DNA from 2 places in the Spartinivicinus poritis genome. Region 1 is predicted to be linked to the other one. Evidence: predicted binding sites of a transcription regulator. Region 1 holds the regulator's gene; the other holds the start of a gene.
The links. The regulator LexA, encoded in region 1, represses DNA repair genes until DNA is damaged. The targets are predictions, from matches to a motif close to TACTGTNTANNTANACAGTA.
Positions count from the first base shown of each region.

Region 2: the regulator LexA is predicted to act here: its motif matches at 7,210-7,229, upstream of ORQ98_RS26325 (Y-family DNA polymerase).

Region 1 is NZ_JAPMOU010000026.1:9,131-25,871, forward strand. It holds gene ORQ98_RS18210 (P-loop ATPase, Sll1717 family) at 1-1,181, opposite strand, end outside; gene ORQ98_RS18215 (hypothetical protein) at 1,365-2,324, opposite strand; gene ORQ98_RS18220 (S8 family serine peptidase) at 3,223-5,160, opposite strand; gene ORQ98_RS18225 (NAD(P)H-dependent oxidoreductase) at 5,356-5,919, opposite strand; gene ORQ98_RS18230 (LysR family transcriptional regulator) at 6,033-6,968, shown strand; gene ORQ98_RS18235 (DUF2956 domain-containing protein) at 7,060-7,407, shown strand; gene ORQ98_RS18240 (DUF5062 family protein) at 7,410-7,676, shown strand; gene ORQ98_RS18245 (S-methyl-5'-thioinosine phosphorylase) at 7,712-8,446, opposite strand; gene ORQ98_RS18250 (mechanosensitive ion channel family protein) at 8,439-9,530, opposite strand; gene nagZ (beta-N-acetylhexosaminidase) at 9,560-10,603, opposite strand; gene ORQ98_RS18260 (L,D-transpeptidase) at 10,590-11,078, opposite strand; gene ORQ98_RS18265 (TetR/AcrR family transcriptional regulator) at 11,148-11,804, opposite strand; gene lexA (transcriptional repressor LexA) at 12,193-12,789, shown strand; gene ORQ98_RS18275 (SulA-like leucine-rich domain-containing protein) at 13,241-13,699, shown strand; gene ORQ98_RS18280 (delta-class carbonic anhydrase) at 14,158-14,970, shown strand; gene ORQ98_RS18285 (insulinase family protein) at 15,104-16,741, opposite strand, start outside.
Region 2 is NZ_JAPMOU010000067.1:886-17,626, reverse strand. It holds gene ORQ98_RS26360 (imm11 family protein) at 1-248, opposite strand, end outside; gene ORQ98_RS26355 (AHH domain-containing protein) at 266-2,392, opposite strand; gene ORQ98_RS26350 (hypothetical protein) at 2,736-3,029, opposite strand; gene ORQ98_RS26345 (hypothetical protein) at 3,051-3,416, opposite strand; gene ORQ98_RS26340 (hypothetical protein) at 3,627-3,827, opposite strand; gene ORQ98_RS26335 (hypothetical protein) at 3,928-5,064, opposite strand; gene ORQ98_RS26330 (SOS response-associated peptidase family protein) at 5,173-5,877, opposite strand; gene ORQ98_RS26325 (Y-family DNA polymerase) at 5,925-7,187, opposite strand; gene ORQ98_RS26320 (hypothetical protein) at 7,356-8,084, shown strand; gene ORQ98_RS26315 (hypothetical protein) at 8,178-8,720, shown strand; gene ORQ98_RS26310 (hypothetical protein) at 9,095-9,391, opposite strand; gene ORQ98_RS26305 (hypothetical protein) at 9,727-10,023, shown strand; gene ORQ98_RS26300 (immunity protein YezG family protein) at 10,027-10,344, opposite strand; partial or broken gene ORQ98_RS26295 (DUF637 domain-containing protein) at 10,347-16,741, opposite strand, start outside.

The sequences.
Region 1 (16,741 bases):
ACAAATATTTCCATTACCAACTTTTGTTCTACTGCGCTGACTCCTTCTCTAATTGAGTCTTCATGTAATTTCAAACAGTTACTTTCGCTTAAACGTTTATTTCTTTGCCAAATTGAGTTTAACAATATCAAAAGATGGCGTGGTAATAATTGAGTATGACGAATAATATATGCTAAAGGTTCCTCTGTTACACCTAATCCCCCTACCATTTGATTAGGTAAAATAGTATGAAAAATCTTTCGCACATCATTGTTATTCAAAATTGATGTTGCTCCATAATTTTTATAAAAATCATTTTTATATAACTCTAAATAAAGCAGCAGCCTATTCGCGGCTACAAGTAAAAGTTCTGGTGCAGTCCAGTGCAACACCAGCTCTCTACGAAAATCTTTGTTAGGATTTGATGAAATAGACTGGAACTTATGAAATAGCTCAGCAGGCAGACAAAATCTGATATCAGTTCTTGCCGATGGTTTATTTGACCGTCCAATACACTTTAAAAGTCCTTGTAAAGCTAAACTAACCGAGTCAATATCGAGTTGGAACTCATCTAATGAGTCAAGCATAATTACAGCACGCTGTTTTTTTTCTTGTAGCTCTTTGCGAACTGTTTCTTTTACATCTGCAAAAGAAATATTATCCGTTCGTCGCAAAATCTCTGCTATTATACCAAGCGCTTTTCCAGATGCTTTTTCGGATATTGTGTCTGCAATATTCCATAACACATCGTCGATAGTTGCCCCAGCTCTAATACCAATTTTGGCTAAGTAGGCATCTATCAGTTTTTTAGAGGCACATAACTCCTCCCTAATTTTACTAAAAAATGTTATACATAGAACCGTCTCCCACATTTCTGCAATTGTTTCAGGAAATAGTGCCCCTTTTGTTGTTTTTTCTATTGACTCAATAACGTTGGTAAAAGCCTTTGGGGTACTTATTTCAACCACATAATCGTAGTTTTTCTCGAAATAAGCTGAGTGTAAGTAGGATGTTTTTCCTGCTCCTTTTCTGCCAATGACGATCGAGGGCCGCTGATGCAGTTGCTTATAGATACGATTATGTGTGTCAAATAATATTTGAAGTGCTTCTGTATCTTCTATTTCTGCAGCATTAACAGGGCCAAATGCCTCATCTTCAGTAATATAAATACTAACTAGCTCTTTTTGTTTATCGCTAAGCATTATTAGTACTCCAATTACTAGCAGACTTTAAAAGCTTGTTCTCGTTATAGCTCAGCTTCACCAAAGCATCCACTTTTACTTATTAATTTTCTCAATAGCACCTTACTATATAAAAACTATAAATCTGCTTTGCTGTTACCCAAATACCTCTACAAACAGTTCAGAAGGCTTCATTTTTAAGCTCTATAACCTCATTACAAACCACTCGGGATGTTTAATCGCTTTTAAATAACGACGAGACACTTTATCTTTCATTAAAAATTCCGGTGTTTCTGTTGTTTGCTTAAAGCCAAACTGTTTCGGCAGTTTTGTGTACATTGACCGAGGTGGGCTTGAACATATGTCTTTGATTTTTTTCCCTGTTTCATAGGTGTGGTAGTAAATTGTGGTAATACCTAGCTCTTCCCGAATCAATTGAATCGCAGCGGCTAATGCCACTTCTGACCATACTTGCTGATAGGGTTTTAACGCTGTCAGTACATATTCGGCAAGTTCTTCATGACTTCCACCAATGCCATACCATACTTGACTGGGTTTAGTATTAGGATTGTTTTTTCTTCTTGCCTCTAGCCGCTTTAAAGCACTATTTGCTTCCCGTAACCAGTCATTTTGTATTTCTTCAATTAGCGCTTCATTGGTGGCTAAATCAAAATCCAATCTTACCCATGCCATGGTATGGCGGCCTTTAGTATTAATAGGATGGCCACTGTTTTCAAATGGGCCATAAGCCATATTTTCAGGCTTAATTAACCGTTTATATGCATCCAAATGTTCGCCAGTAAAATTAATCTGAAGTACGAGATTAGACTGATTACGAGATGTTTGATCCCAGCCTCTATCACTCTCGCCCCAACAATCCAAAGTTAAAGTAAACATTAACGGTTTATCAAGCCAGCAACTGGCTAGCTGATCATCACTAATTTCACCATTACCATAACCTGCTAAGGCATTTTTAACCGTATTTTTATTAAAAAACTGACTAAATTGGCTTTGCTTTAATTGACTAAGTTTACCCGTTGATCGATTATTTCTTTGTAATTCATAACGTAATAAATCAAAGCAATAACGATCTTTATGATAATAAAATAGGCGCCTTTCGTCGCCCAAACAAGCGATAAACTCTTGTATTTCTTTCTTGTCCATAACATTGAAAACTAACAATATAAAATAGCAGACACATAAGAACTAAGTTTCCTATTGACGTTAACCCGAATATTTCATCAGATATCAAAGATTCTGGGCATTCTGGCTAAACAGCTTGCTTTAGTTTCTGACTAACCTTGGTGGTTCCAAGGCTCGAAGGAAATAGAGCCAAATGTAACGCCCATAAACATGCTAAAGCCGATGATTTAACTTAGGCTACATGCATTTTTTCTGTGGTTTGATGAAATAGTCGGGTTAGGGCACCTCTAATTATTGTTTATCGCCTCTGCAAAACCTGACAGACTCTTATACAAGACGACCAGAAACAGCAAATTAGAAAATAAGTGATTAGAAGTGCCATCGCTACATAACCAATACACTCATAACAGCTTGCTCACCACTAGTCATAAATTAAATAGTGTATGCAAACAAATATTGTCAGCCCTTACTACAGACACAGCAGTATTACTTAGCAATAAATATTACTGCTACAAAAGGCTAGAAAGTTGTAATGGTACGCAGCTATCAACCTAACTGAAACGTTAGCTAAAGGGCCGATCAGCAAAGAAGCCCAATGCTATTACGATCAAGCGAACTATCATCATTTGAGCCTCCTTCTGGTTATCAATGAAATGAAAGATTTAAGATATTTGATATACGGCGGGGACTATATAAGAATTATACTTGAAGTGCAACTATACTCTTTGCCAGTCATGCTCAGGGATTCCCCCATACACTTTAGTGTCCCCAGCCAGATTCTTGGTACATTACCTGGGATAAACCTTCAAGCGGGTAAGAATCATCAATAAACGTTTTATGCGACTTAAAACAAGCACTACTGCCAATTAGCATAACCAGCGCAGGTAGTTCAGTAATGAACTACCTGCGCTAAGCCTTTTTAGAATTCATCTTTTTTGGGACAAAAGTTATTGTAAGCTCGCGCCACATTAAGGACCCGCCCTTCAGTAATTTTATCCTCTAAGCTGGCTACTTTATCGGCATTAACCAGGATTGCTTGTTTAATTGCTTTCATGGTTGCCCCTGGGTTACAGGATTTTAATAACGCAGCAACTCCCGACACAATCGCAGCCGCTTCAGAAGTTCCATTAGAGGGCTTAACTTCACCATCAGGAGTCAATACAGCAATATTTTGACCCGGCGCACCAATATCTACACGACCAGAGCCGTAACGACTACCTGTTGAGCGGCCGCGATAAATCTGTGGTGTTTCACCTGATTTATATTGAGCCAACGCTGCTACTCGAATCACTGGGTCATTATCTTTATGCACTTTAGCTTTTGGTTTATAAGCTGCCGGCCAAATTTGTTTATCAGGCGAAGCTGTTCGTATATCTAATGCATCATTACCCACAGACGCGACTATTAATGCATTACCGGCTGCCCCTAACCGTTGTAATAAACCATTCCATTCATTAGCATTCCCTGTTCCCGTATTACCACCAGAAATATTAATAATGGTTTCTTGTACCCTCTCATCTGCCTGTAAGCTAACGGCATCTTCAACCGCTGTTAATAGCGCAGTGCTGTTGGTTCCATTCGGGGTCCAACGCCGATTAACAATTTTAACCCCTGGTGCCACCCCCACCACTCGGTTACCTTGCACAATAGTATCTTGAGAAGCAATTACCCCCGCCATGGCAGTGCCATGAATATATTTTGCTTCGTCTGTGCCTTTTACTGGTTCTGTTTTACCATCGGTTGTATAGCTTTTTGAAAAGGCTTCAGTGCCAGCAAGTCCTTTCACAAACTTAATGCCAGAATCAACTACAGACACTGATACTGTTGAGCGAATTTTTATTTTATCTGCAATCTGATCAAGCCCAATAGCACTAAAATACCAAGGTAAAGCATGCTGCTGATCATGGTCTGGCTGCTTTGGCTTAAATGCTTTAGCATCAAAGGTTGTTTCAGCAGTATAAGCATGATAGCCATGAACAACCGTACCAAAGAATACTGCCGCACCCGCACAGACCCAAAAACTCACAGGACCAATACAACGCTTGTGTCGCCTAGAAGCATATAGTCCTAACCAAACCTGGCCATTTTGCGTATATTTATAAGCTAAGTGCTTTACTTTTATATCTTCTTCATTCGTACTTGGAATTGCAAAATCAAAGTCACTGCCAAACTGAGCTTTACAGGCATTATCACCATCCATCCAACTAACAGCCTGCTTGGTAATACGCCATTGAGTTCGGTCATTAGAGCGACAAATCACTTGATGTTGATTATCACAATTATCCGCATACCAATAGCCTTCGTAATTACCCTGCCCCATTACCACACAATAACCATTATCTCGATTCGGTTCGTTGGATGCCCAATGGCTATAAATAAATGGGCGAGATGTCCAGGTTTCTCCTCGGTGATCTAGTGGGTTTCGATGGCGTCGGTCATCTGCAGTTTTAAAATAATTAACCCAGCTCCACTGATTGGCTTGAAGGCCAATAACAGTTTCAAACTCCTCGCGATCCGCATAAATGGCAAACTGATAATTATCACCAAACTCATCATTACAGGCTTGATGACCCATGTCCCATTTTTCAGCACGCTGGGTTATTTTTAAGTCATTACTGTTGTATTTATGCTTACAGATAAAGGGATATTGTTGATCACAATTGGCTGTCCCTAATCCGTTGGCTTGCCCTTTAAAAGTAGCAGCACACTGATCATCACCTGTTGTATAACTGGAAAACCAATCATCTGTGATCCAATAAGGAAATGATCCATTATTTCCAGTAGCTTCAGCAGAATGGTGTAGCGACATCTGCAACACCATTACAGATAATACAGATTTTGATATTGTTAATTTCATCGACACATCCTCTTTGTTTTTATTTAATCTTCTTATTTTTATCCTACCTCAAAAAGAAAGACATGTTTTGCCATTTTTAAGCTATTTTTTGTTAATTTGCCAACCTTTACAAAATAGCTTTATCTAAATAAGCAACCTATCATAAACTGCTTTTAACTGAATTATAATTCACTATTTTTATATACTTTTTTACTCTCAATCCTCATAATTGTTTAACAGATGCATTTTAAGGTGGGATTGCCAACATTCTTGCCAATACTCAACGCTTGGTTGAGCAACAATATTAAATGCAGCAAAACTTGGTAGCTTCTTCATTCCTACATATTGTTGAGTAAAGTGTACTGATGCTAATAAATCGTCAGGTGTAGTATGCTCAAATAACCCATTAATATATGAAAAAGCCTCAGCAGGTGCGTTCCAGGTTGTAGACAACAAATAACGTTTATCTGTTAAAAATCCCCCTTCCCCATACCGTTTAGCGTTGCCAAAAAACAGGCCATGAGCGTAAACTTCATCAAAGTATTTTTTCAAGCTTGATGGCACACTAAACCAATAAACAGGAAATTGAAAAATAATCGTATCAGCCCATAAAATTTTATTTTGCTCTTCAGCTACCTGATAATGATCCTTTACCCGAGTGATTTTTACTTCTGCTTTAGGTAATAACAGCGCTTGCGCCACTGCCAACATACTTTCGTTAAATCTTCCTGGGGCAATAGCGCGCTCTTCGGCACCATTAATGATGAGTACTTTCTGCATTATATTAGCTCCTTTGGGTTATCCCCTAGACAACTTGACAGCGCTATACTAATTGTTCCACACTCATTTATTAATCAGTTATTTTCAATTATATTATTCGAAAAATTGCAATAATGATCCGCTCTCTAGACTCCTTACGGGCATTTCTAGCAGTTGCCCATCATGCCAGCTTTGCTAAAGCCGCCTCCCAATTAAACCTGTCTAGCTCCTCTGTTTCTCGCCATATTGCCGAGCTAGAAAAAGACATGGGAGTAGCCTTGTTAACCCGCAGCACTCGTAAAGTAGCAATGACCGCAGCGGGTCTCAGCTTATTTGAGCAAGCATCACCGTTACTGGCCTCACTTGATGATTTAGGAGATAACCTGAAAGAAAAAAGCCAGCAAGTCAGTGGCAATGTCAGCCTTTCTGCACCCTGGTGGTTGAGTACAAACTTTGTAGCCCCTGTTTTGTCAAACTTACACCAACGTCACCCAGAGTTAACGATTAGCTTGGATAGTAATGACCAATTATTGGACCCCAATGAAGGGAAACATGATATCTATTTGCGGTTTGGGCGTTTAGCAGACTCTGGCCTTATTGCCAAGGAAATTGCCAAGAATGAATACTGGCTGGTAGCAGCACCAGATTATTTGGAAAAACACCAGCCACCCAACCACCCCCAAGACTTATTCAGCCATCAATTATTAGCTTATCGATTTACTCAGCCTCACTCTAGCTGGTTCTTGAAAGACGAAAAAAAACTGCATCGTATTAGTCTCCAACATGCCTGGCTACACACCAATAATCCTGCAGCAATTTATACTTGTGCGTTAAGTGGTGGCGGTATTGCCTTATTACCCCAGCTAGGGGTTGCTCAAGCAATATCAGAAGGGAAATTGATTCGTTTATTAAGTCGCTTTGCTATCACACCCAACCGCTTAGACAATAGTATTTATTTAATTTACTCCAAAGATAAAGTCCATATAAAACGCATCAAATTGGTTATCGATTTTTTAACCTCATGGCTAAGGCATCAACTAACCACTATATCTAATAACCACTATGTCTAACGGGCAAACCAGCTAACTTTCATGTTATGCTGATTTCATCAATTTAACAGATACACGATAACAATCTACGCTATACGTTAACTGACTTAAAATGGCTAAATATTCAGCAAAAAATAAGACATCCCAAGCCACTCAAGACGAGGCTATGAAAATTGCGCGCGGCACTCAAAAACCAGGCCAAACTAAAGAGCAAACCAGGCTAATCGCCCAGGGTATTCAGAAAGGAATTGACCAGTATAAAAAACAGCAAAAAGCCAAAGCGAGAGAGTTGGATAAAAAGCTGAAAAAAACCACAGCCAAACTGCATGAGAGTGCCAACCTAGCCGTTGAAGTCAAAGAAGTTGTTGTGTATAAACAACATTGGTTACCATGGGCATTATTAGTGCTTTCCTGGATAGGGTTCGGTGCTTACATACTGGTCATACGTGAAGGGATTTAAGAATGAAAAAACTCAAAAATGAAGCAGGCCTGGTCAAGGAAGCCCTCAGGGTTGGGGCTATCTATGCAGAAAAAAGAGGGGTTGGCCAAGTAGACGAGTCTGATCCACAAAAAGTGAAAGTCACTTTTATTTATCGCTTATTAGTACACGACAATTTGATCCAGCCCTTGGCAAAAGGCCAGGATAACGAACCCAATATGCGCCATAAACTGGCATTGTGGATTTCCCGGCAGTTACCTAAAAATCACCCGCTGCTAAAAGATGAATAAAAAATAAACGTCCCAGCAGCAGAAAATAAACCAGGTTACGTTGCTATTGCATGGGTTAAAATTGTTAACACCTTTCCCATACCTTCTTCCAGGGCTTGCTTAATATCATCCATTGTAATAATCCCTTGCGAACGCCCTGCTGCCATATTCACCACTAACGCTAGTGAGGCATATTCAATCCCTACTTCTCTAGCCAGGGCTGCTTCAGGCATTCCCGTCATACCAACGATATCAACACCATCCCGCTCTAGCTTATCAATTTCTGCTTTGGTTTCCAGCCGAGGCCCCTGGGTACAACCATAGACACCACCATCTGTACATTGAATACCGGCTTTATCAGCTGCAACTAGCAATGCTTGGCGCAAGGAGTCTGAATAAGGATAAGTAAAGTCGATATGTTCGACGGCTCTCTCATCAGCAAAAAAAGTGTGCTCTCGCCCATAGCTATAATCAATAATTTGATCTGGTATAACTGCATGGGCAGGCGGCATAGCAGCATTGATTGCACCTACAGCATTAACCGCATAAATAACCTTTACTCCCAGTGTTTTTAAGGCGAACAGGTTTGCTCGATAATTGACCTGATGAGGCGCTAGTTGGTGGGGGTCACCATGCCGGGCTAAAAAAGCTAATTGCTGGCCAGCAAGCTGACCTATTTTAATTGGAGCAGATGGTTCCCCATAAGGAGTTGCAACAGATTGTTGCTCAATAAGCGTTAGCCCTGCTAATTGGGTTAGCCCTGTTCCTCCAATAATCGCTATATCAGGCATTGACATTCCTTACATTAACCGGTTCTACATGCAGCGTACGGGTTGGAAATGCTATTTCAGCCTCATGTTTGGTAATAATCTCCATAATATCTAATAGTACTTCTTCCTTAATCTCATGAAACCGTATCCAGTTTGTGGTTTTGGTAAAACAGTAAATAAAGAAATCTAAAGAAGAGGCCCCAAAACTATTGAAGTTCACAATAAGGGTTTGGTTAGTCTCAATTTCTGGGTGTTGAGTTAAGTAAACTTTTACCGCAGCAATAATAGGCTTGATTTTATCTGCATCGTCATAACGTAAGCCAATGGTCTCATAAATACGCCGATTGAGCATACGGGAAGGGTTTTCTACCGAAATACTGGCAAAAGTTGCATTAGGAATATACAACGGTCGTTTATCAAAGGTTCGAATATGGGTTAAGCGCCAACCAATATATTCCACAGTCCCTTCTATTTCTTTATCAGGTGAACGAACCCAATCCCCCACTTTAAAAGGCTTGTCTAAATAAATCATCAGCCCACCAAAGAAATTGGCCAATAAATCTTTGGCTGCAAAACCTACCGCAATACCACCAATCCCACCAAAGGCTAAAACACCAGAAATGCTATAACCTAATGACTGCAATACCACTAATACACCAGTAATAATAACGGCTGCCCGCAGTAGCTTACCAGTGGCAAGCACGGTAGTTGGGTCTGCCTGTTTTTTCCCTTCTCGGGGCTCAATTAATTGAGTTTCACTTGCTTTTATTAAACGAATTAAAAACCAAACAATCAGGCCTATAATCAGTGTTTCACGAACTGGATCAATCGCTTGAAAAATAACGGCATCCGACACTTTATGAACAATTTCGGCTGCCCAGCTAAAACCAATCACCCAAATAAGGGCAGCTAAAGGCTTTTGGGCAGAGTCAACAATGGTTTCATCCCAAATCGTTCGGGTTTTAGTCAGTTGCTGATGTAAACGGGCAAGTAAACGACGGGCAATAAAATTAGCGAATAAGGTTAAAAAAACAACGATAAAAACCTGATAAACCCAAGTCTCCTGGCTTTTAGTAAAGTTTAAAAAGTCCAGCAATTTTTCCATGAACAAATAGCCTTGTTTTCTTTCTTCTTCTATAGATTTTCTAGCTGAGAGTGTATTGTTAATCGGCGGGGATGCTCTAATAACTCAGCCCAGCTGAGTTTCCTTTGTCCCTTCAACTGCTCAATATTAACTGCTACTCCAGAATGGGTATTTAATGCAGAGACAACAGCCTGTGCTCCTTCGGGATTGTTACAAACCAGTAATAACTGACATCCTGCATTAAGTGCTTGTACCGCACGTGAAGGGTAGTCACCTGCTTGACTGGCAGCATGCATAGTTAAATCATCGCTAAAAATAACGCCTGTAAAACCCAGAGACTCTCTTAACACTGTTTTTAGCCAATGATGAGAAAAACCAGCGGGCTCTGCCGCTACTTGTGGGTATAAGACATGTGCTGGCATTATCCCATCTAACAACTGTTGCTTAATTAAGTTGTTAAAAGGCAACATATCTGCTTGTTTAATCGCAGCAAAAGGGCGATCATCACAGGCAATCGAGTGATGAGTGTCAGCAGCCACACTGCCATGCCCTGGAAAATGTTTACCCACCGTTGCCATACCCGCCTGCTTCATACCTAAACAATAACGACGAGCTAACGTCGCAACCGTTTCAGGCTGCTCAGCAAAGGCACGAGAGCCTATCACTTGACTGATAGGCAAGCCTAAATCTAAAACCGGCGCAAAACTTAAATCGATCCCCGATGCAATCACCTCACTGGCCATTAACCATCCTAAGTCTTCTGCTAACTGGCAGGCTTGCTCAGGTTCATTTTGATACAGCTCACCCAACCGACAGGAAGCGGGTAACTGAGTATAGCCTGTAACCAAGCGCTGTACCCTTCCACCTTCCTGGTCAACAGTAATTAATAAATCTGACCGAACTGCGCTAATAGACTGCACCAGCTGTATCACTTGCGGGCGATCAATAACATTACGGGCAAATAAAATCACTCCCGCAACAGCAGGCTGCGCTAATAGCCGACGTTCGTCGTCTGTTATTGTTGTTCCTGCTAAATCTACAATGACATTACCTGACATAGGATTAACCAATAGATGGCGATTACTCGTTTTCAATGATTACCTGGGTATAGACGGGCACGCTACTGAACAGCTCCACAACCTCATCATTTCGCATTCGAATACACCCGTGTGAGGCAGGAATTCCCATTGGCTCACTATCAGGGGTGCCGTGAATATAAATATAACGTCGCATGGAGTCGACTGCTCCTAACCGGTTAACACCAGGCTCCTGGCCACTTAACCATAAAATACGCGTCAAAATCCAATCACGATTAGGAAATTGCTTGGCCAGTGCCTCATTATATATTTCACCAGTAAAGCGTCGTCCTACAAAAACAGCATTTAGAGGGCAACTACCCCCTACTTTGGCTCGAATGATATGTCGCCCCAAGGGTGTTTGAAAACTTCCTTGGCACTGACCAACCCCTTTAGCAGCAGTAGAAACGGAGTACCGAGTAATTAACTGATTGCCATCGCACACACTGAGAGTTTGCTCAGCAATAGAGACATAAATAACGGGCTTATACATATTCACTAGCTACCAATTAACTCACCATAAATTAGCAAGCCACAAATTGACTAATTTATGCGCAGCTAACTAAACTTCTAGGCTGGCTGCTGGCAGCTCAGCTTTCATGCCATGGGCTAAAAATGGCACGAGTCGCTTCATGACTGCAGGAACTGAAGTATGTTCTTTATACTCACTTTCAGCAATGTCTCTCAACGCATCTAAACCAGACATAGTAAATGCGACAGATCCCACCATAAAGTTCACTCGCCAGAAAATTTCCACCGGCGGTAAATCAGGTGACGCCTGCACCACTAAACTCACAAAGCGTCGGAATACATCACCATATACTTGTTCAAGATATTTTCGCAAATGCCCTTGAGACTGGCTAAACGCTAATCCCAGCAACCGCATAAACACAGAAAGATCATTTTTTCCTCGTGCTTCAACAGATAGTATTTGCTGAAATAGCAAATTAAGTAGCTGTTCAGGTGTCGGTTTCTGTTCTGCTAATGATGCTTCAAATTCGTTGAGCCTAACCGTGAGTTTTTTGCAAAATGGCTCTAGAAACCGGGCAAATACTGCCTGAATCAATGCTTTTTTAGAGCCAAAATGGTAATTAACTGCTGCTAAGTTAACACCTGCTTTACTGGTAATCGTCCGCAGTGACGTTTCAGCAAAGCCCTTTTCTGCAAATAACGCTTCTGCAGCATCTAGTATTCGTTCAACAGTTTCTGATTGCGCCATAGCCAATTAACATTTCTTAAAAAAGCCTTGATTCTCTGGGCCGTTCTGAGTGCCCATCGAAGCTAAGGACCAATTGTATTTAGATACAGGCAGCAAGCCAACTAAAAAATATTCGCTTTATATTAGCCGCCTGTTGTAATCTTCAAACGTTTTGAACATACGTTTAATACGTATACAAGTCAAGCAGGCTTTACTTTTTCCTGCAAGTAAAATTAACGTCTGCTAAGTAAGGAAACACCCCTTAAAAGGGACCGAAATAGTTGAAAACAGTTGAAGGTCAGTCCAAACTGGATATAATCACAGTAACTGTATAAAACCACAGCCGCTATAAAAAGCCGTTATTTCATTAAATTAGTAAGTATTCAAATAGGTATAAGGAGCCATCTCAATGGCTAAATTAACTGCTCGCCAGGCTGAAATTTTTCAATTTATTAAAGACCATATTGAAGAAACCGGCTTTCCTCCCACCCGAGCCGAAATTGCTCGACAGCTAGGATTTCGTTCTGTCAATGCTGCCGAAGAACACCTCAAAGCCCTTGCCCGTAAAGGTGCTATCGAAATTATTGCTGGCACCTCCCGCGGTATTCGGATCCCCTCTGAAACCCAACAAGGTATTCCTGTAGTCGGGCAAGTGGCTGCGGGCTTCCCCATTTTAGCCGAACAAAATATAGACAACTACTGCCAGATACCGGCTAGTTTTTTTAAACCTCGTGCTGATTACTTTTTAACAGTTAAAGGAATGAGCATGAAGGATTGTGGCATTCTCGATGGCGATTTATTAGCCGTTCACAAAACAACTGATGTACATAATGGTCAAATCGTCGTTGCTCGAATTGATGATGAAGTAACCGTTAAGCGATTTGAACGAAAAGGAGAAGTCGTTTTATTGCATCCAGAAAATAGCAGCTTCAATACTATCGAAGTGAACTTACATAGCGAAAATTTCACAATCGAAGGAATTAGTGTTGGCGTCATTAGACACTAACCTTTTATACGAAAGCTGAAAAAAAATAACTTGGTCCCCTGGGTAACCATCGATATATGCTCCAAATTACCCAAGGGGAAATTAATTATCTAATAGCTACTACCTTTTCTTAAAAAAGCGACTTAATTTGCAGTTTTACATCTTTTTATCAACTCTGATCCACAATCTACCCCCAAGATGGTAAATACAGTGAATTAGGCCAAAGATATGGATTTTTTGTCAGTGATACACTTCAGCTGTAACTAACGAACATGACAATATTCTTTTCGAATGACTTTTTAGACGTTGTTATCGTCGCTTAACTAACATAATAGAAGATGAGACAAGTCTATTATTGTATGACTTGCAGTAACAATCTTCATTTATTTTATAAAGAATGCTGCTGTCGCTCATCACCTGACACCCTTCTTTTACAGTCATTCGTTTTGATAATAAAATAGGAAATATACCCATGGAGTTCAATGGCAGTGACAATGATTCAAAACCCAACCATAGCACGCCAAATCAACCCCATCACTTCCCTTTATCGACAGACCACAATGGCTTTACGCATATTACAGAAATTATTTTATCTTCTGCCCGTATTCCACTGACATCATTTATTCCACCTATGTTGGCACAGTTGAGCCATCATGAAAAACAACGCTGGTTAACCGTCGTCTGTTCCAAACAATATCGCAACATGACCTTAAAGTGGCTTCAAGATGCCTATATTAATAATAAACAGGTCTTATTTCTTACTGCCAGCAATGAAAGCTCTATCAAAGACTTAACCTTGCAGGCACTCACTTTAGGCAAAAGTCATACTGTTGTCAGTTGGCTACCAGAATTAGATGAGCCAACCTTAGCGGCTTTAGATATTGCCGCACAAGAAGGTAACTGTCATGTAATTAATATCAGACAACGTTAGTAAAACAGTTGCTTTACACTATCAAATAGTATTGTCTAGCAATAGTAGTCACGTAATTCTGACAACCGCCTCATTATGTGAGATAATTTTTTCTTTTAATTTATTGAAACGAGTTTCAATATTTTTATTTTCCTTCTCTTGCCTAGATTTCATTTACTAATCATCTTCTGATATTGGCTTTTCTTTTTGGTATTTTCTCTTCCGATAAGCCTCAGCTATTGCCTCGATTAGCCTTCATTATCAAGCTATCCCATAAAACAGAGGTTAATTTTTGAGTCATATCAATATGTCATAGTTTTTTAATGTGTGCTCCTTAGCAATCGAGCCTATAAATACAGTAGCTGTAATAAGTGTAAGTCTAACCAGCGACAGGTTAGCTGCTAATAGCAGTGCATCATGACTAAACCAATACTACTAGTGTTGCGATTTTTTGTTATAAAAACTATGGAGGAATATAAATGGTCTCAGTTAAACATCGACTTCTGTTAACGTTATTGGTTAGTGTGATGAGTAGCTTCCCTGCTGTCGTAATCAGTGACGCGAGTGGCTCAGCCTGCGAAGGGTTTGGCCCTCAAGCGCCAAGAGATATCGATCAACTTGCGGGTGAAAACAAAAGACTATTTAGCTTGGCTCCCCGCTATGAAAGTATGAACCTATGCAACATTCATTTTCACAATAATGCTGAGCATAAAGCAAAGGACTTTTCCATATATGCAGGGGAAGGCGATCATGGTCATGGTGGCGGTTATCAGTGTAATACAAGCAAGTCACTTTCCTCAGCAGAGTTAGCCCCACCTAAAAATGAAGTATGCAAGGGGTTAAAACCTGGTGATACTATTGAAGTCCACTGGGTGTACACTTCCTGCGATATAAAACCAGGTAAAGACTTAACTTCTTGTCTATCTGATAGCTGTTCCAACCCGAACCTTCGCGTTGAATCTCAGGTATTTACTGTCGTCAATGATTCTTCTTCCCTCAATTTTAATGATTTGGTTTATGACGGTAATATGGAAGATGGCTATCACCAAGCCAAAGCCTTACCTAACAATACGGGTAAACCGGTAGAATTTTTAGGCTCTACCACCGGTCCCAAGTTTACCGAACAAAAGTGTTCACCTTTTCAAGTAACCTGGAGTGTACGGCCATTTTGCACAAAAGTTGATATCAATAATTTGGGCGAATGGTGTAAGGATAACGTTTTCAAAGAAGACCATGCCCATGGTGTTAGAAAACTGGTCACCAACCCAAAACTGTTGTCCGATATGAAGTAAACTGCAAACAAGGTTATTTCAAGTACATTTATTTTAATGTAAGTAGCGACCGCAGCTCTTGCAGCAGTGGATATGCCCTTCTCTAGTTATCACCTGGTGTTATCCATTAGATAACCAGAGAAGCAAGGCAGGTTTATTGATAAGAAATCATTTGGTGAAATGTTGACAGGCTTTTTACTTCAGTTTGGTTTTTAAAGCTGGCAAATGGTTGGTTAGCAAACTTTTTACCCCTCATCTGAATATTCAAGCGTGGTGCTTTTGGGTTACCCATAGTCTCTGCGTAAAAACGCTTGATATCATCCAAGGTTACCTTTTCTATCTCAGCAATCAATTGCGCTTTAGTGTTAAACTGATAATTTTCATCATACCAGTCACTGATAAATGGGCTAACTTCGTCGCTCAAGTTTTTTGGTTTTTCTTTCAGTGCCACTAACGCACTGGTTTTAAGCTGCTTAAAAGCCGCCTCGGGTAACTTATTCAACTCTTGCTGATACTCAAGCTTTAATTGATCAAGCCTTAACTGAATGGCTTTTGGTCCTTTGACCGGTGTTTGAATATACAACCCCACACTTGCATATTCATCAATAGTGGGGGCAATGGCTCCCACAGCATAGGCAAGCTGTTCCTCAGTACGTAATTTATCAAAAACATAGTTTGCAAAATGATCAATTAGTACTCTCGCTCTGGCTTGTTGTTTTAACCCTGGTTCTGAATGTGACTGTAAATCAATGATTGCTACATCATTAACTTCAATGTCTTTTTTCACAACAAATAACTGACCTTCCTTGGGCTCCCAGGATTTGCTACGCGTATATTCTGTGATCTTGTGGTTATCAGGTAATAGGCGCTTCAACTTTGCAGCCATCTCGTTAATATCTTGACTATCGTAGTTACCAAAAGCAAACACTCTTACCTGATTTTGACTGAGCAACTGTTTAATGAAGCTTTGTAAATCCTTACTTGTCAGCTTTGATGCAACCTGAAGATACGCTTGTTTATCCCAAGAATCTTTTGTAATCAGCTGGCCAAATGCATTAAAGGCCTGGCTAACGGAAAGTTGTTTTTTCTCATTTTCAACTTCTCGAGTAAGTCGATCAACTGCTTGTAAAAAGCGTTGTTCATCGACCTCAACCTGAATATTTTGTAGTGCTTTACTCAACAGGTCTTTTTGTTTATCTGTAAAACCACTGATTGATAATAACAGCCCACCTGCTTCGGGGTGTACAAACACTTGCATTCCCGCTGTATTCGCTTCTTCAATGAGCTCTGCTTGCTGAAGTTGAAATAAATCAGACCAGATAGATAAAAGGATAGTCGACTTGATATTATTTTGCGCTAGCGAGCTATTAAAATAAACATCAATTGATCCTTTAGGCTGTTCTTTAAAGGCTTGGCTTGGAAGATACCAGACTTTAATACCTTTATTATCAACTACTAGTTCTGGCTTATTATTTTTACTGACTTTTTTAATAGCAAATGTTTCAGGCAACATTCGATTAACTGAGGGTAAGCTGAGCTTCATATTAGTAGAATCGTACCAACCTGCTATAGTTTCAGCAGAGATATTTTCAATTCTATACTTACCATTATAAAAATGTAGCTGCTTATCCGTTTTTTCATTTTTACTGATATACCACACATTCAATGTTTCAGGTGTTAACTGATTTAAAACAGACTCGATTGCATTTTCATCAAATGTTTTATAATAGTACGGTGCATTAATCACATTTTGCAGAGGATAGTTTTGCATATCTTCTGCAAGAAATGCCGC
Region 2 (16,741 bases), on a different contig from region 1:
TGTACATTTTTTATATTTAGTTCTTTTATTTTCTGCCTAATTTTCTCGTTAATAACTAATCCATTACACCCTATAGCAGCAAGGTTGTCAGTAAATACTTCGCCTGGATCTTTAGTATAAGTCAACTCGATTTCAGGATATATTTTAGGATCATAAACACCACGAGAGAAATTCAACCCATTATTTTTAATATAGGGAGGTGTACTATAAATAATAATCTCATCATCATCTTGAAGTTCTGTTGCCATTATCCAATACACGATTACTATTCCTCACTTTTTTTCTTTATGGCTTTTTCATACCGATCATTACTTTCTGTACGGCGCTTAAGAGCCTTGCTTGATAGCAAATATTGCCAGTTAACAACCTTAGCTCTTACCTTCCCTGCTAGTGCATCCAAATCACTTATTAGGTCTTTCTGCTTCCGCTTATCTCCCTTAATATCTTTTTGGCAGTAACTCAAACAGTCATCCCTAATATTCATAAGGTAAGGAAGTACTTTTAAATCATATAGTTTTTTATTATGTCTACCTCGATGGAGCTGTAAGTCGTGCTGTACAATATCGGCCATGAAGGAGGGAAGACAAATACCGTTCTTAGGGTGATTTACATCATAGCCAATTAACTTTGCATTACTACTGAGTTCGTCTACAGATTCAAATAATTTAACAGATATTAAATGGTGTTTTTGAGTATGGTATTCAGGGTATATCATAGCTGCTGCTGTAGCAGTATAGTTGGCATTAGGGGCTTCATCCTTATAGTCAGCCAGAGTAGCATAACTGTTTCGGCCTGGACCATACAACACCCATGGCTCTAAGCCTGCACGTATCCAGTCAGAGTCATAAGTGTTATTTCTTTGAACACTGCCATTGCTTGGATATCTGATTTTTTTCTCATGATTGCCTTTACACTTATTCCATTCACATTTGTATTTTTTATTCTCTTTCTCAGCTTCATCAGCCTTTTGTTTATTCTCTCCTTTATTAAAGGATTTATTTTCTTCAATATGCTTAATTTGGTTTTTCTGCTGATATTTTCTAGTGCCGCCCCATTGATAAGCAGATAGTTTTTTTATTTTTTCAGCTATCGCCATTAATATATTGATTATGGCTTCAATTAATTTCCCCCCTTTTCGACCTGCAGCCGCTGTAAGTAATGTAGCAGCTGCAATGGGAGCGCCTACACCACCGGCAAGGGCACCTGCAGCAGTTCCGCCAGCAACAATCGTAGCATCAATACCTGTTTGAGTTGCCTGAGAACTCAGTATTTCAGTCACTTCGTCAGGTGGGAGTACTTGCAATATTCTAAATGGAATGCTGGCAATTAACTCTCTGCTCTTCTCATCTGATAGCAGCAGTATCAGCATTTCCATTGCTTCGCTGGCTTTTGCAAATCCTTTATTATCACGCTGCCAGGCTTGGAACTTCGTTTCTAACTCATCTACATTACCTGTCGCAATTGCATCAACTAGATCAGTTACATCAAGATCAACTGCATCCATTAAATCACCAAATTCGCCTAAATCTGGCACGTACTCAGTAAAGCCTTTTTTAACCCCGGTAGTTACTGATTTGGCTTGCTCCCAAGTCTTCTGTAAAAAAGTTTTTTGATCATACTCTTCTGCTTTGGCCTTATATTTTGCTAACTCCTTTTCGACAGCTTGTTTAAAAGCCTCTTTGATATCAGCTGGCGGTTCCTCTGCTTTTGGTTGGCTACGCGCCACCGCTAACATATGTTTGCCAATCTGTCTGGCTGCATCATCCAATACAAAAGCAAGTTGTTGGTAAGCACCGATGATTGAGTTTGCAGCTTCATTAAAAGCCGCCTCATCACCAAATGTAACCTGAGCCGGTAAATCTGGTGCATTTGGAATGGTTGCACAGCCTTTTTCATCCAAAACACCAGCAATACATTCATTGTTACTGAAAGTGATCTTGAAAGGAGTCTTGCCTGCAGGCGTTTTTTCTAAATCGTCGTAAAACAGCTCAAGTTCAAGAGTTTTTTGCTTATTTTCAGATTCATTGGCTATGTCACCAATAGCTTTATAAGCCAAGCTATCCAGGCTGACCTGCTTTGCTTTTTTAACCATTGGGAGGAGTGGAGGTTCTTGGTTGCCGTAAATGAAAATCTGGTTCCATTCGACGGCTTCTACAAAACGGTCTTCAAGCTCTTTTTCCGACAGACTCAGACCAAGTAAAAACTCCATGATCGTGCGCCCATCTGTGTAGCCATCAGTTGATTTACTAGAATGGCTGATACAGCGCCGGAAAAACTGACGTATTTCATGTTCCCCTAGGAGTCCTTTAGGGTAATAGCCCTCACTAGGCTCATCAAAGCTTCTATGAAACTCGTAAATAGCGCCGTTTAAAAACTTAATACGGTAACGCATGTGATTTGGCGCTCCTTAACTACTGTCTGAAAATACTGCTGTACAACGAGTCTATATTTAAACAAGACTAGTCAATATGCATGATAAGTAACACTCAACTTAGAAAAAGCGCGTAAACCCTCGCCCAATGCGGCTAGAGGTAAACCTGCTATTACTCCTACTTCCATGACTGCATCTTCAATGGCTTACTTAGAAACAAAAGCAGTACATTAAAAGGGGAGGGTTAAAAGCGCAAGGGCAGAAATAGTAAACCTTTAGCAGAATGGCTTTAAGGTAACTGATTGATTAATGTCTAGTGCTATGATTTGCTTTAATAGTGAGGCTAGTCATATTAATTAAGTGATCAATATTTGTTATTAGTTGAGGATGTTTGCTTAGCTTTATATTGCTTGACCATTTCATTTGAGACATCTGAAGGGTAACAGTAGGGGGAATAACCTCCCGCTCTACTCCATGCACTACGTTTTCCACAGCGACTTCCATTACTGGCTCGATTATAAGGACAAGGGCAATTCCCAGGGTATGATTGAATAGATTGTTGAATTATTTGTGATTTAATTTGTTGATCACTTAGCGTATCAGCAGCAGTATAGTTGCTCATTGAAACTAAGAGCAAATAAAAGAGTGTCCTTTTCATTAGCGTCCCTAACTAAATAACTTAATTGTTTTGATAAATCGATTTAAATGTATTTTTAGCATTTATTTTGTGGTTAACACACTCAACCATATGACTGTCAGACTTCCAGTTGTCACAGCCATCTGGTTCAGTATACCACGCATAAAAGGCCTCATTAAAAGCATGCTCTTCCTGAGCTTTCTTATAGTCATGTTCTGCTTGTCGTTGTTTTGCCTGTAGGTTTGATCTTTGTTGTTCAAGTACTTGTTTTGAATATTCTTGACTTTTGGTTATAAAGTGTTCTGCTGATTTCTCGATCATTTTCAAACGTATATAGTAACTAAGACTACCAATCAAAACCGTAGCTAGAATACCTAGAAAAAAATTCCTTAATACTTTAGTAATCATTGCTTCCGTGTGCCTACTCAGTAACTAATAAAACGAACAACTTTTTCTATTATAATAGAATGCACTTAAATTTCTATTTATTTTGTGCGTATTGAGGTCAACAGTAGCTGTTTTTTCGCAAGAAAACAGGTTGATCCTTAATCAAAAATTAACCTGTTTTTATAGAATCTATCATGAATATGTTGTGGTGAAACTAGAGTGATATAAGAACTAACGATTACCTTGGCTCGACTGAATAATTGCATCGATAATAGGTTCCAATTGTTGTTCTGTAAACTTCATTTGCTCGGTAACAAGATCATAGTATTTGGAACCAAAACCACTATAATGCTCTCGCATTTTTTTAGTATCGATTGCTTTTGCATCTTCTAAGGCACTTAATGCTCGATTAAAACTTTGTTGCATAGCCATATTTACTACGCTTAAAATTTGTTGCTTTAGCTCAATATTATTCATAGGTTTGTTAGTACTTAATCTTTGTATAGTCGATCGATTTTTGATCATTGAAGTTTTATTTAGAGGACTGTATCAATTCAGGTAACCCATTTTTAAACCAGTCTTCATCAGCGCTCAGCACTATTTCTAAATCAGGTATATCACTCATAAACTTGTCAATTACTGCGGAAAATAGCTCCATTTTTGCTTTTTTCTCAAGATGGGGTTTGTCTTTTTGTAGGAAACTAGGATGAACCTGTATTTTAGGTTCCTTTTTAATAAAAATATTCACTACCTTTGATTTGAGCTTTTCAATGAAATTTTCTTCATCATGAACATGCTTTACTATTGTTTGCAATACTTCTTCAGGATCAAAGCTTGAATCTTGGAGCAATAGGTGGCGGATCTCCTTTATATATTCTTCTCTGGTACGACTATGCTCAAAATAGGGGATGCCAGCCACCTGACAAAACTCATAGAAACCACCAGGATGTGAGTGAACCTGCCAGCCTGTCCATAGTTTACTTAGTAAGTCTGTTCTATCAGGCAGTTCTTCATATTCTTCCCAAATATGAATTGTCTTGCAGGTTGTGTCTATAAATAACTGTGAGACAGGAAAATCATCGTCCCCCTCTCGAATGATACTTCTAGGAAGTATCTCTGATAGCTGATCCAACAAGCCTGGCCCTATTGATAAAACACGTTGAGCAGAGTCTTTTGAGGTTGTGATCAAGTCTTTCTCTGAGCGAATTAAAACTAAACACTCATGCCACTCACCATCAAAAGTATCAGCTTCAGGTTGTGTCAGGTCATCACTGTCTTCATCTGTATTACTATTTGAGGTGACGCTTTCTGGAGACATTGAGGATAGCTGAATAACATCTATAATTCCTTTTTTTGCCCATTTAATACGCCACTCAGCCCAGGAGATAGACATCATTGATAAAAAGACATTGCGCAATGATTTATCATAATAAAGATCCTCACCACCAAATAGTATCAGCTCTCGGCTTTCAGGCTTAATGCAAATTGCTCCTTCACACCATACATCATCAAGCAACTTTTCTTCCCCTGACTCTAACGTTGCTAAATAGCTAAGACTGGGATCAAAGCCCCAGAAGAAGTCCTCTGGCAACGATTTTGCTCCCCAATGATGATAAAATATGGATGTTTTATTTTCTTCAACAAGAAAATAGTTAGCTCTATGGCCCATGCAGATTACTCAAAGCATTAATAAGTTGAGGGTTCTTTTATCGAGTTGTGGTAAGGGAAATTTTTCAAACCTTACCTACACCATAGGCTCATTAAATCAATTATTCGTCTACCCGTCAGCTTTAATACTAAACTGGTCACCATTAGGTGTGGGATGACCAGGCCTTTCTATTGGCTGGGCCTGTAATGACTCATGCAACCTTGGCTGTAGAAGTGATTCAAAATACTGTGGGTCTTGTATTGTTGGGTTTAACCAATCATGTGCTATTTCAGGCTGGTCGAGAGGTAACATTAACGGCAGTGAGTTTTTATGAATACTCTTAAGTTTTGGGTGTCCTGGCAAAGTGATGATTGAAGCTGAATAGCAGTGTTCACCTGTCTTAGAGTGTGTCCATTCACGGTATAGCCCCCCGAACGCAATCATACCGCTAGCAGATTTGAGTAAATGATAATAGCGTTTGCCCTGTGGTCCATCACCTTCAACAAAGTGAGTAGCTGGGATTATACAGCGACTTTGCTTAAATGCTTTTTTAGTGACAGGGCTTGTAATTAGCCTGCTAGATTTTGAGTTGAATGTTGCATATTTTGCATTTGCTTTAAAGTGGGTTTCAGCCTCTTCTAACAATAACCACCAAATGGCTTCGTTTACTTTATAACCGTCCTGGTGAGTAATAATGGATACAGTGTTGGTAGGTACGAATGCTTCTTTATACCGTAGGTTTATCGATGCTGGGTCGTTAATATCCTGTAAATTCAGTCGCTTTGTAAACTTGCCCCAGTTAAAACTATCTGCCAACCCAAATTGCCCGCACATTATTTATTTCACTCTTTCCTTGGTCATATAGTGAAGTATAACGGCTGTTATAATCTGGCTTTAGGTAGATCAGACCAGCTGGTAAGGTAGTCTGGAGACAAGTGATGTCTGGCCATCTGCCAGCCTCGTTGGGTACCATTACTCGCTAGAAATAAGGCTTTTGGAAAACGACGGTTGATCTGATCAATTGTTTTCATCAAGTGTTGTGATTTTTGTGTATCAATCTCAGGAGTGAAAAGGTCTGCTTGATTAAAGCTAGACACACTGATATCAGAGAGCATAACTCCAGCCTTCGCGTAAGCAAACCCTGGTTGATAAATTGCTTCTAGCCCCATTTTAGCAGCTTTGACCAGAACCCGGGTATCACTCGTAGGGTGGGGTAAGGGCAGGGAAGCACCGCAACTGTATTGTGGAGTATCAGCAAAAGGGCTGGTCCGAATAAACACATTGATTAACTGGGCTCTGGATTGTTGTTGCCTGAGTTTTTCCGCCGCTCGGGTCATATAACAACTGATAGATTCGGCTAACTCTTTCAACTTGTGTACCCGTTTGGAAAATGATCGACTACACACAATTTGTTGCTTTGCTGGAGGGTGCTCTTCTAACGCGATACAAGACTCGCCGTTTAATTCTCTGGCTGTACGTTCTAACATCACGCTGAAATGCTGTCGAAGTAGCTTTTCAGGATAGTTTGCCAGGTCATGGGCTGTATTAATCCCCATTGCTCGTAGCTTTTGATTTAAGCGTCGACCAACCCCCCAGACTTCATCAACTGGCATACACTGTAGTAAGCGGGTTTGAACCTTTTTTGAGCAGACATCAACCACACCACCTGTACTTGGATACTGCTTAGCCGCATGATTGGCTAACTTTGCTAGGGTTTTAGTTGGAGCAATTCCAACACACGCGGGTATACCACAGTATTGGGCAATGGCTTGTTTCACCTTAAACCCATAGCCTTTTAAGGACGCCTCACAAGCCATATCTGTTAGGTCAAGGAATGCTTCATCAATGGAATAAACCTCAACCGTAGGGCATAGCTGCTCAAGGACAGCCATTACTCGATTGGAGATATTGGCATATGACGCATAGTTTGATGAGAACACCGTAATGCCATGACGTTTGATCAAACCTTGCAGTTTAAACACAGGCTCACCCATCTTGATCCCTAGGGCTTTGGCTTCTGGGGATCGAGCGACGCAACACCCATCATTATTACTGAGCACTACCACGGGTTTACCTGCCAGATCTGGCCTGAAAAGCCGCTCGCAGCTTACATAAAAGCAGTTCATATCCGTGAGCGCATACATGCTAATTCAACAACCGACAAAATACTGTGCATATAAACAGTATACAGGTATCTAATTGGTGTCAAATCCAGTTAATATTGATCGCGCAGTGATCAGTCTGATTTACTCATTGGGTCAACATGTATATTATTCACCCTCTTAAAATCTGCTTATTATGGTTGAAGACAATTGACTGAAGTAAATAAACCCCTGCCTTTAAAAGAAATTTTTTTAAAAGGATTAAAAACTCCCTTTCAGAATATAACGGCTTTATTGCGGTTAGGGATTCCATTTATTTTTTTAATGATTTTAATGGATTATTTGATTCCTCACCCTCCTGAAATTAGTTTTATACTGTATTTGTTTATTTATATAGTTTACTGCCTGACATTTGTGCTGAGTGCCATTGGCTGTCATCGAGTTTTTCTGCTCAGCAATGAAGCGATTAAATCAACGCCCGTTTTAAGATGGACTAAAAGAGAAACCAGGTTTTTATTAATATTTGTTGGTTTTTCAGTGATATATAGCGCTGCGATGGCAATTAGCTATAATCTATTTACGTTGTTACCGGAAAATCATTTACCGTTCAGCTCGATAATGGCTATTTTGATGCTACCGGCTACTTATTGTATTTCTAGATGGAGCCTGATTCTGCCTGCAACGGCGACAGACCAGCAAAAGTCGTTGCGATGGGCATGGCGTATATCAGCTAACCATCAATTACGGTTATTTGTGTTAATTGGTTTGCTGCCGATTTTGACAAGTCAAATAATAAGCTATCTACCATTTCTGCCTTATTATTTGGATTTTGTTTACGATCTTATTTGGCTAATCGTTGGGGTTATTGAGATTTGTATATTATCACTGGCTTATGAGTGGGTTGCTCAATGTAATGAAACAACTGCTGAATCCGACTAATAGCAATTTTTTAGCTGATTATAGCGAGCTTGAGTGTATGCCAATTAATCTCAACATGACTTCCAATGGAACATTAATCACTAAGTGGCCGATATGAAAAAAACACCCACAATATTTAAAAGAAACCCTGATAACATGAGCGAAGTAATACAGGAAGCCCACTCTGAGTGCGACTGGGTTTTTGCTGGCGAAGGGGTTGCAACACAAAAATACGACGGCACCTGCTGTTTAATAGAAAGTGGCAAATTATATAAACGGCGAGAGGTCAAAAAAGGCAAACCCAAGCCCGATAATTTTGTATTAGCCGACTACGATGAGGTGACCGGTAAAACGGTTGGTTGGGTTCCTGTCGATTTCGCTGAAAATGAGAATAAATGGTATCAAGAGGCTTTTAAAGAAGGCATGCCTGACGGTACCTATGAGCTGTTGGGACCCAAAATACAGGGAAACCCTGAAGGCTTTGAACGTCATGTATTGTTCAAGCATTCTGATGCAGAACAGTATGCCGATGCCCCTCGCACCTTTAACGAGTTAAAAGCGTGGTTACAACATCAAAATATTGAAGGATTAGTCTTTCATCATCCTGATGGCAGAATGGCCAAAATTAAAAAGCGGGACTTTGGGCAAACCAGGTAAAAGCCAGGAGGCTCAGCACTCCCAGCAGATGCCTTGTCCCAGTTATGGCCTGGTGCAAGGCGTGGGAAAGGTATCATCAAACCAAGGATCAGACAATGAATCAAAGACCATTTATAACCTGTAAATACTTACAGGTGAGTTTCGCATAAACTTTCTTATGTTAAATCAAGAGTCGTGGACAAGAGTCTAATTGACACCATATTTAATGCAAAGTGCATCTAAATCAATTTTATCATCTCGCGCCAACTCAAAGTCAATTTTACTAATGTAGAAAGTTATGGATTGTTGTATGCCTGTCTGTTATTTATGGCTAGTTGGGATTGGCTGTCATTTATATTTTTTAACATCATATTTGTTGCCCCAACTTCACGAGATTATTCACCATTAAGATCAATATATTTTTTTAACTGAATAATATATTGATCCATCTTCTTAGTGTTATCGGAGAGGTCAACTATAGTTCTAACGGTACCTTTCTTTGTTACAACAATTAACTCATTTTTAAGTATAGAGTTATCAGGAAAGTTTAGCTCTTGATTTGGATAAAATATCCACCCAAACTCTTCCTCTCTAAAATGCTTTTTAAGCAAACTACCCGTACAAGTACCTAAACTATTCTTAACAAGATTCCAAGCCAGCATTTGCGCATGTTCAAAAGTAATATTACTCATAAAACTTCTATGGAATAGCTAATAAAACTAGTATACCAGGTTTCAGGTCTACAAATTTACCTGCTTGAGTGTCAATATAAATATCTTCCCATTCTTATTTACAACATCAATAACATGTAAACCTCGACCCAAAAGTATCCTAACAAATCCCGTAGCGCCATCTCTAAGACTTCTTTAGAGATATCAGTAACAGATGATTGTTTGAAGCCAAATGAAGCATAAGGTAATTAGATATTGCATTTTTCAACTTATCGTCTGCGAAAAACAAGTACATTCACTTGCCTTTATCTAAACTCTTAGTAATACTACCCATTATATTCCACAGGAGTATGTATATGGCTTATACTAAAGAAGAGCTATTTCAATGCATATGTGAATGTATGTTTGAGTCACTACCTAGTAATTGGAAAAGTGCTTCTATGAAGGTAGAGATAACCGGCAATGAAATCCAGTCTAACTTTTATTTTACCAATTCCAACTCCAGTAAAAATTCCTTTAAGCCTATAAACTTTATAGCTCCTATGAATGCTGCTAAGGAGCTCAAAGAAATTATGTCTGCAGAAGGACAGGACTGGGGAACCATGACAATAACAATAAGCCCTGAAGGTCAGTATGAAGTATCTATAGAGTAATATCTATCGACTAAAAATATCTTGTTTATGATACTCAAAATCAACCTCAATTTTCCTTGTTTTATCAACTGTAACTCTGATACCGCTCCAAGGATTCTCTGCTAGATGATGTGTTTTAGAGCGGTATTCATCAAAAAAATCCATTAAGTCAAAACCACCAGTATCAAATATACTCCAGTCTTCTTGCAATGATTTTTTGAAAAATACTTTTATATCCATAAGTCCGTCATGATACCTATAATGTGCGCATAGCTTACACCAATCATTTGGTGCATTTTCTTCCAAAAGCCTCGCTGCCGGCTCAAATTCTTCATTACTCATTCTTACCCTCCTGGTTGGTTTAACAAGCGAATTCTGCTTTGAACTTGTCCATTAACAGTCTCCGTAATGTCAAACCTTACAGGTCTAAGAGAATTACCTTCATAAATAGGTCTAATTGTAACACCAAGCCTTTCTCCAGAGCGAATTCGGTTGGCCCATTCTGTTTCTAGTTGCCCAAATCGTCCTAAAGCATGACTATTACCATTTAACTGTCGATTCATTGCAACTATATTAATACCTTCTCCAGGCCCTCCAAACTGAGCTCCAAGTAAATGTCCTCCTACATCATCATCTTCTCTGAAATTTCGCCCTGCAACTCGTTGCTGATGTCTGTTTCTATCAGTACGGTTAAGTCTAAGTTCTTGAATATCAACAACAATAGTTCTTCCTAGGCTATCTGTTTGGAAAGAGTTTCCATCTATTCGATAAACTGTATTTGGACGCGGGTTACTAAGTTCTCTACTCCAATTTCCTGTAGAGCCAGCAGTAAAGGTTCTTATTTCTGGCTGAGTTGTTTGTTGTCTTGAAGTAGTATGAGAGTTTGAATTTGCAGTCTCAACTTCCTGGTTATTATTTGAGTTTATTCGATTATTGCTATCATTATCTACTCTTTGCCTTCGAGAATTCTCCGATGATCTTAATTTACTAATTAGGAGCGTACCACTGGCACTAACAATTAATGCTTGTGTTTGCTTTGGAGTTAAGCCTAATTTATTTGCAAGTGGCTCTATGAGCACTTCAACTGTCTTTTGAATTATTGAAGGCTGAACCAGTTGGTCAAAATCTTTGTTTTCTTGTCTTAACCGGTTAAAGGCTCTTATCTGCTCAGGAGTACCCTCCGACAGTATTGCTGCATAGTACTCGTCTATCCATTTACTATTCCCATTGCTATTAGCAACATTTCTAATAATGTCTGCACAATCAGCCTGGCTGCCTCCTCCACAAACTTGAATCGCCTGTAAAGTTTGCTCATCACTCTGAGCCAAACGCTTTTTAAGTAGATCTGCTATACAATCATTGTTACCACATTTTTTTATCTCTTCAGCAGCATCAAGCAATTGCTCATGAAAGAAAAGGTTATAGCGTGTTGCTTGTAATGCAATCTGTGCCCCTTGCTCAGGATCTCCATCAACTAATGAAGCAGCAGTCACACCGATGAGCTGTGAAAGTGCTTCGACTTTTACTTCACGTTTACCTTCATTAAACCATTTACTCTTTGTCAGCTGTTCAATAAGTATTTCATTAGCACCGGCTGCAATTGCTCCAGATTTAAAGTCTCCACCAGAAGCCTCAGAAAGTAAGCCTCCTACAATGGCATGCAGTGTAGCCTTTTGCGGACTCCCATTAGGTAACAGCCCTGGGTACTCTTCAGCTAAATCACCAACTGCATTAAATGCTAATCCTGAAGCAATATTGCTGGCAGCATTCACTAGGCCATGGCTAACGTTATCTCCAAGATCACCACCGTATATTGCACTATTAACGAATGCTTTAGTTGTCGCTTCTGCTGTCTGTTGAATGACAAACTGTTTTATGTCACTAATATTTTTTAAATTAAGTTTTGCTGTGACATCCACTCCCAGTGCTGGATTAACGTATCCTGTGAGTAGGCCTGCAGATAATCCTGAGCTGGCAATATTTTTTAAACTATCTTTAGAAAAAGTATTTTTCAGGCCTGCACCGATATTACCTTTGTTATTGATAGTGCCAATAGCAAATTGCTGAGTTGCAGTGGTAAAGGCTGCATTGGCTGCAGCAGCTTGCCAAGTTCCTGCAGTAGCTTTAACTAGCCCAGCCCCTGTACCATTCGTTAAGGCAGCAACTACAATAACTACTATTAATGCCCCTGCACCTGATAAGCCTGAGTGCTCATAATCCCAGCTTTCATGAATGGTTCTGATGGTGTTGTAATCCACATCACCCCGTTCAGCTAAGGTGTTTAGCCATGCTAAGCTTGGGTCTGCTTGAACAATACGTTCACGCATTTGGTCGATGGTAGCATTATCAACATGCTCAACATCCACCTCGATCCCTTCAGCGGCTTTTAAAATAATGGGGTGTTTAGCCAGTATCTTGGTGTAATGCAGAGTTTCATCAGTGCTGCCCGCCCCTTTGGCTTTCTGCCATACTAAGCTACTTTTGCTCTTTTCATGACGCTCAACCTGCTGGGTTTTTGCTGCAGTAAATTTCAGTTTGCCGCCACTGGTTAAGGCCAGCGTGTTACCTGCCGTTAATTCTGCAGCCTGGTATTCTTGGTCTCCACCGGTAGTCACCGTCAAATCGTTACCAGCCTTGATCGTGCTAGCAACCACGACTTGATCAAGGGTATTATCTAACTGGAATTTTTTACGACCAAACGAGCCTTTCTTTTTCTTTTCGTAGTAATAATATTCCTGGTCCGTAGCGGCTAAAGCATTCAGTTCACCTTGTGCGGTTAAGTCCACATTGCCTTTAGCATCAATATCACTGCCCAATAATTGGATATTGCCACCGGCTTTAACGGTGGTATTTTCACCACTGCTTATCAGTGCTTTTTGGTGGTGAACGGAATCCTGCTTAATGGTGAGTTTCTTACTACCGCCTTTATAGTAATAATCGTAATGGTCTTCGTTGGCTGCAGCGACAACCGTCACATCATTCCCAGCCGTTAGATTCACCTGGCCACCCGCATTCACTTGGCTAGCGACCACCGTAATATCATTGCCCGCCTGTAATGCCAGGTTGCCTTTTACATCGATTTTAGAACCAACCTGACGGATACTTTCTTTAATTTCATGGCCTTTATGGAATAAATAAGCATCGCGTTTATTTTGTTGTTTAGCGGTATTTTCAATGTTATTACCTGCCACCAGGCGTGCATTACCTAAGCTGCTTATCACAGAAGCCTGGTTGAGAATATCCTGACCTGCTGTAATTTTTAGCTCTTGGTTGGCATGAATAACCGAAGCTTGATCAACATCTGAGACAATAAATTCATGGCCTCGCGTCCAGGTACCACGACGCTCAGCAACCAGACGATCATTAATGACACTACCATCAATCGCTGTCAAAGAGAGTGTATTAGCAATAATCTGACCTGCCTGACTATTAATAATGTTATCGCCCGCAACGGCCGTTAAATCATTATTGGCGGCAATAATACCGGTATTTAAAATATTATTAGCCGCTGAGATTTTCAGGTCTTTATAAGCATGAATCGTCCCCGCATTATTCAGATCACCACCACTGAGCAGATTAATATTTTGCCCAATAATTAGGGAGCCATCTGCGGCCAGTTCACCTGGACGGGACTGTGCTAAGTACACGACAGGTACTAACACGTTATGACCATCTACCTGTTGCTCTTCTAGCCAAACGATGTCATGGGTCAGGGCTGCCACCTGTTCAGGTGTTAAGCTGACCCCTAAGCTTAAGTTCAGTTGCTCTTTGGAAGCGACGGCATTATCCATTAAGTATTTAAATTGGTCGTAGTCACTCGCAAAGTAACTGGTAATAAACCGTCGGCCCGTTTGCGCAAAAATAGCCTGGCGAATTAAGTGAGTTTCGTATAAGCCATCTCCCAACCGTTTGGTAATCTTGTCTTCGTTATAGCCTAAACGGTTGAGTAAATACCCTGAACTTAAATAAGTGGCGTAATCCGCATAAGCTGGGTTAGTTTCAATTAAATAATTATGCTTAGGCGTAGCCGTTGGCAGTGTAAATAAACCGTATTTACCTTTTGGTAATCTAAAGCCCGACACTTGTAATGGATTAACCGCGATAAATGCGCTACCAGCAGGAACCCGGTTAGCTGCATTAGTATTAGCCGTTATGGTGCCATTACCTGTATTAACCTGACTTTGCGAATTAGTCAGAGTGTTGGCGACTGAGCCTAACTGCAATGCAACGGTGGCCTCATCCACTGACTTCCTGGCCTGATTAATCGCTTGTGGCGCTTGGTGTGCTAACTGACGGCCAACCGCTGAAACATTACCCACTTTATTGGATATTTGTTTTAACGCGCCATTCGGTTTTAATTCAGAATTACTAATCGTTTGGCTAACCTGTACATTAATATTGCCACCAGCTTGAATGGTGGATTTACCGACAGGTTCTGATTCCGTCCGTACGGTAGAATCTTCTACCAGGGTATAACCTAATATTTGGGTAGGAACTGGCACATAATTATCAGGATCATAGTTAGGGTTAGCGACACCCGTTTTTTGCTCTGAAGGTGAGAAAAAGATTTCTTGTATGCGCTCACCACCATCATGACTGTAATATCTTTTTGTATCTGTATATTTAATAATCTCTGCACTATTACTTTCGTTATATATCCGAATATCGTTTTCGATTAAATTATAGAAATTCCCTTTACCTTCTGAGTCTTCCGGATTTCTAAACTTACGATAACGGGTACCTGTCGTAACTTGTGCACCTTGGTTAACTAATTTTGCGCCTGTAATGGTGATATTTTTATTGGCTGAAATTAAACTGTTTTGGTTAACAATATCACCACCTTTGATGGTTAGATTGCCACCGGCAACTAACTGACTGGCAGGGGAATCATTAACAATATCAGCCCGTTGACGCTCTTCAACAAAATAATATAAGTCGTAATGGCTACCTTTACAGTCTAAACACTGGTAAGTAATGGTGCCGGAGGTAGGAAATTCCTTGTATTCAAAACGGTCTTTTTTATTCAGCAAGCTATTTGTGTAGATATCAATATTACCTAAACTTTCAATCAAGCCTGAAGAATTAATAATGGACTTATTTTTAGCTAATCCATTATTTCGGGCAATCACTAAATCGCCATTACTGTAAATATCGGCAAAACGGTTTTCTATTTCATTGGCGAATAGTTTCATATCGCCAGCTGAAAAAATTAAGCTGCCCTCTTCGCCATTATTATTGGTGAGTTTTTGGGTAATATTCAGGGTTAACGCATCACCACTACCCAACGTGCCGCTATTGACTAATGCATTGGCATTAAGTGAAAAACTCTCAAACCCAGTCAATCGACCTTTATTCGTCAGGGTACCTTGAACCGTTAACGTATCAATGGCATTGGCTGTCAGTGCGCTATTCACTTCATTTGTCAGCGTTTTAGCACGTAATGACAGAGAGCCTAAGGCTGAAATAGTGCCTTTATTCGTTAAGCTATTATTAACGGCTAACGATAAATCTCCCTGTGTAGCCAATGTACCATCATTAATCAGGTTATTAGTATCAACTGAAATACCCTGACCTCCACGGATATCACTGCCATTTAGGCTGAACAAGTCATTGGTATTAATTGATAATTGGCGGCCAGCTTGTAACAAGCCTTGACTGTTATTAATGGAGAGTGCATTAATGGCCAGGTCCAGGTCACTGAGGACTTTGCCTTGCTCATTGATTAATTGCCCATTAACGAAATTAAATGACAAATCACTGTTATGGTGGTTATAAATTAAACCTCGTGTATTATTGATGCCATTCACATCAACGTCTAAACCACCCGTGCTGTATAAAGTGCCATCAATATTATTTAACTGTTGACCAGTGACAGATAACAGACCTTCAGCCAATATCTGGCCTTTGTTATTCATTACATTATTAGTGGCATTAATGGTCGTTTGATCACCCGAATGCTTAATAAGTCCTTGGGTATTATCGAGACCAGCGGCGGTGATTTGCAGTGTTTGATTATTAGACTCAATCGTTCCCTGGCGATTATTGATTTGATTAGCCTGTAGGGTCGTATCACCTGCCTGCCCTATCGCACGCAAAGTACCACTGACATTCAGCAACAGCAGACCTGCATTAATGGCCAGTTGCGTACCAGACTCAATTAACCCTTGTGTGTTATTAAGTTGATCAGTGGTTGTAATCTCTGCTGTTTTGCCAGCAATAACCCCTTGCGTATTATTCAGCTGCGTAGTATGAATATTCAGCGCATTATTGGCATTAATTTTACCTTTAATATTTTCTAAACTATCAATAGCTAACGTCAGCAGTTGAACACCTGCATGGTTAATTTCACCTTCATTTTCAAGGGATTGCGCCGTAATGGTCAGTTGAGCAGCATTGGAAGCGAGCTGGCCTGCTTTTCCAGCAACGGTTTTATTGCTAATGTGTCGTGCTGTAATTTGCTGGTCAGCAGTGCCTACCTGACGCAAGGCACCACCGTCATTAATCAAATCACCTTGTAAATTAACGGTTAAGGCTTCTGCTTCAATCTGGCCCTGAGTATTATCTAATTGGCTAGCACTGGTAATAGCCGCTGATTTAGCACTGATAAATCCTTGCTGGTTATCAATAGCCCCACCTTGCTGCTGATAACTACCCAAGCTAATGATTTTACCTTGTTGGTTATTCAGCTGGTTGGTGGTAACGGTTAATTGCTTGTTGCTCGCCTGGACCAGGTTACCAC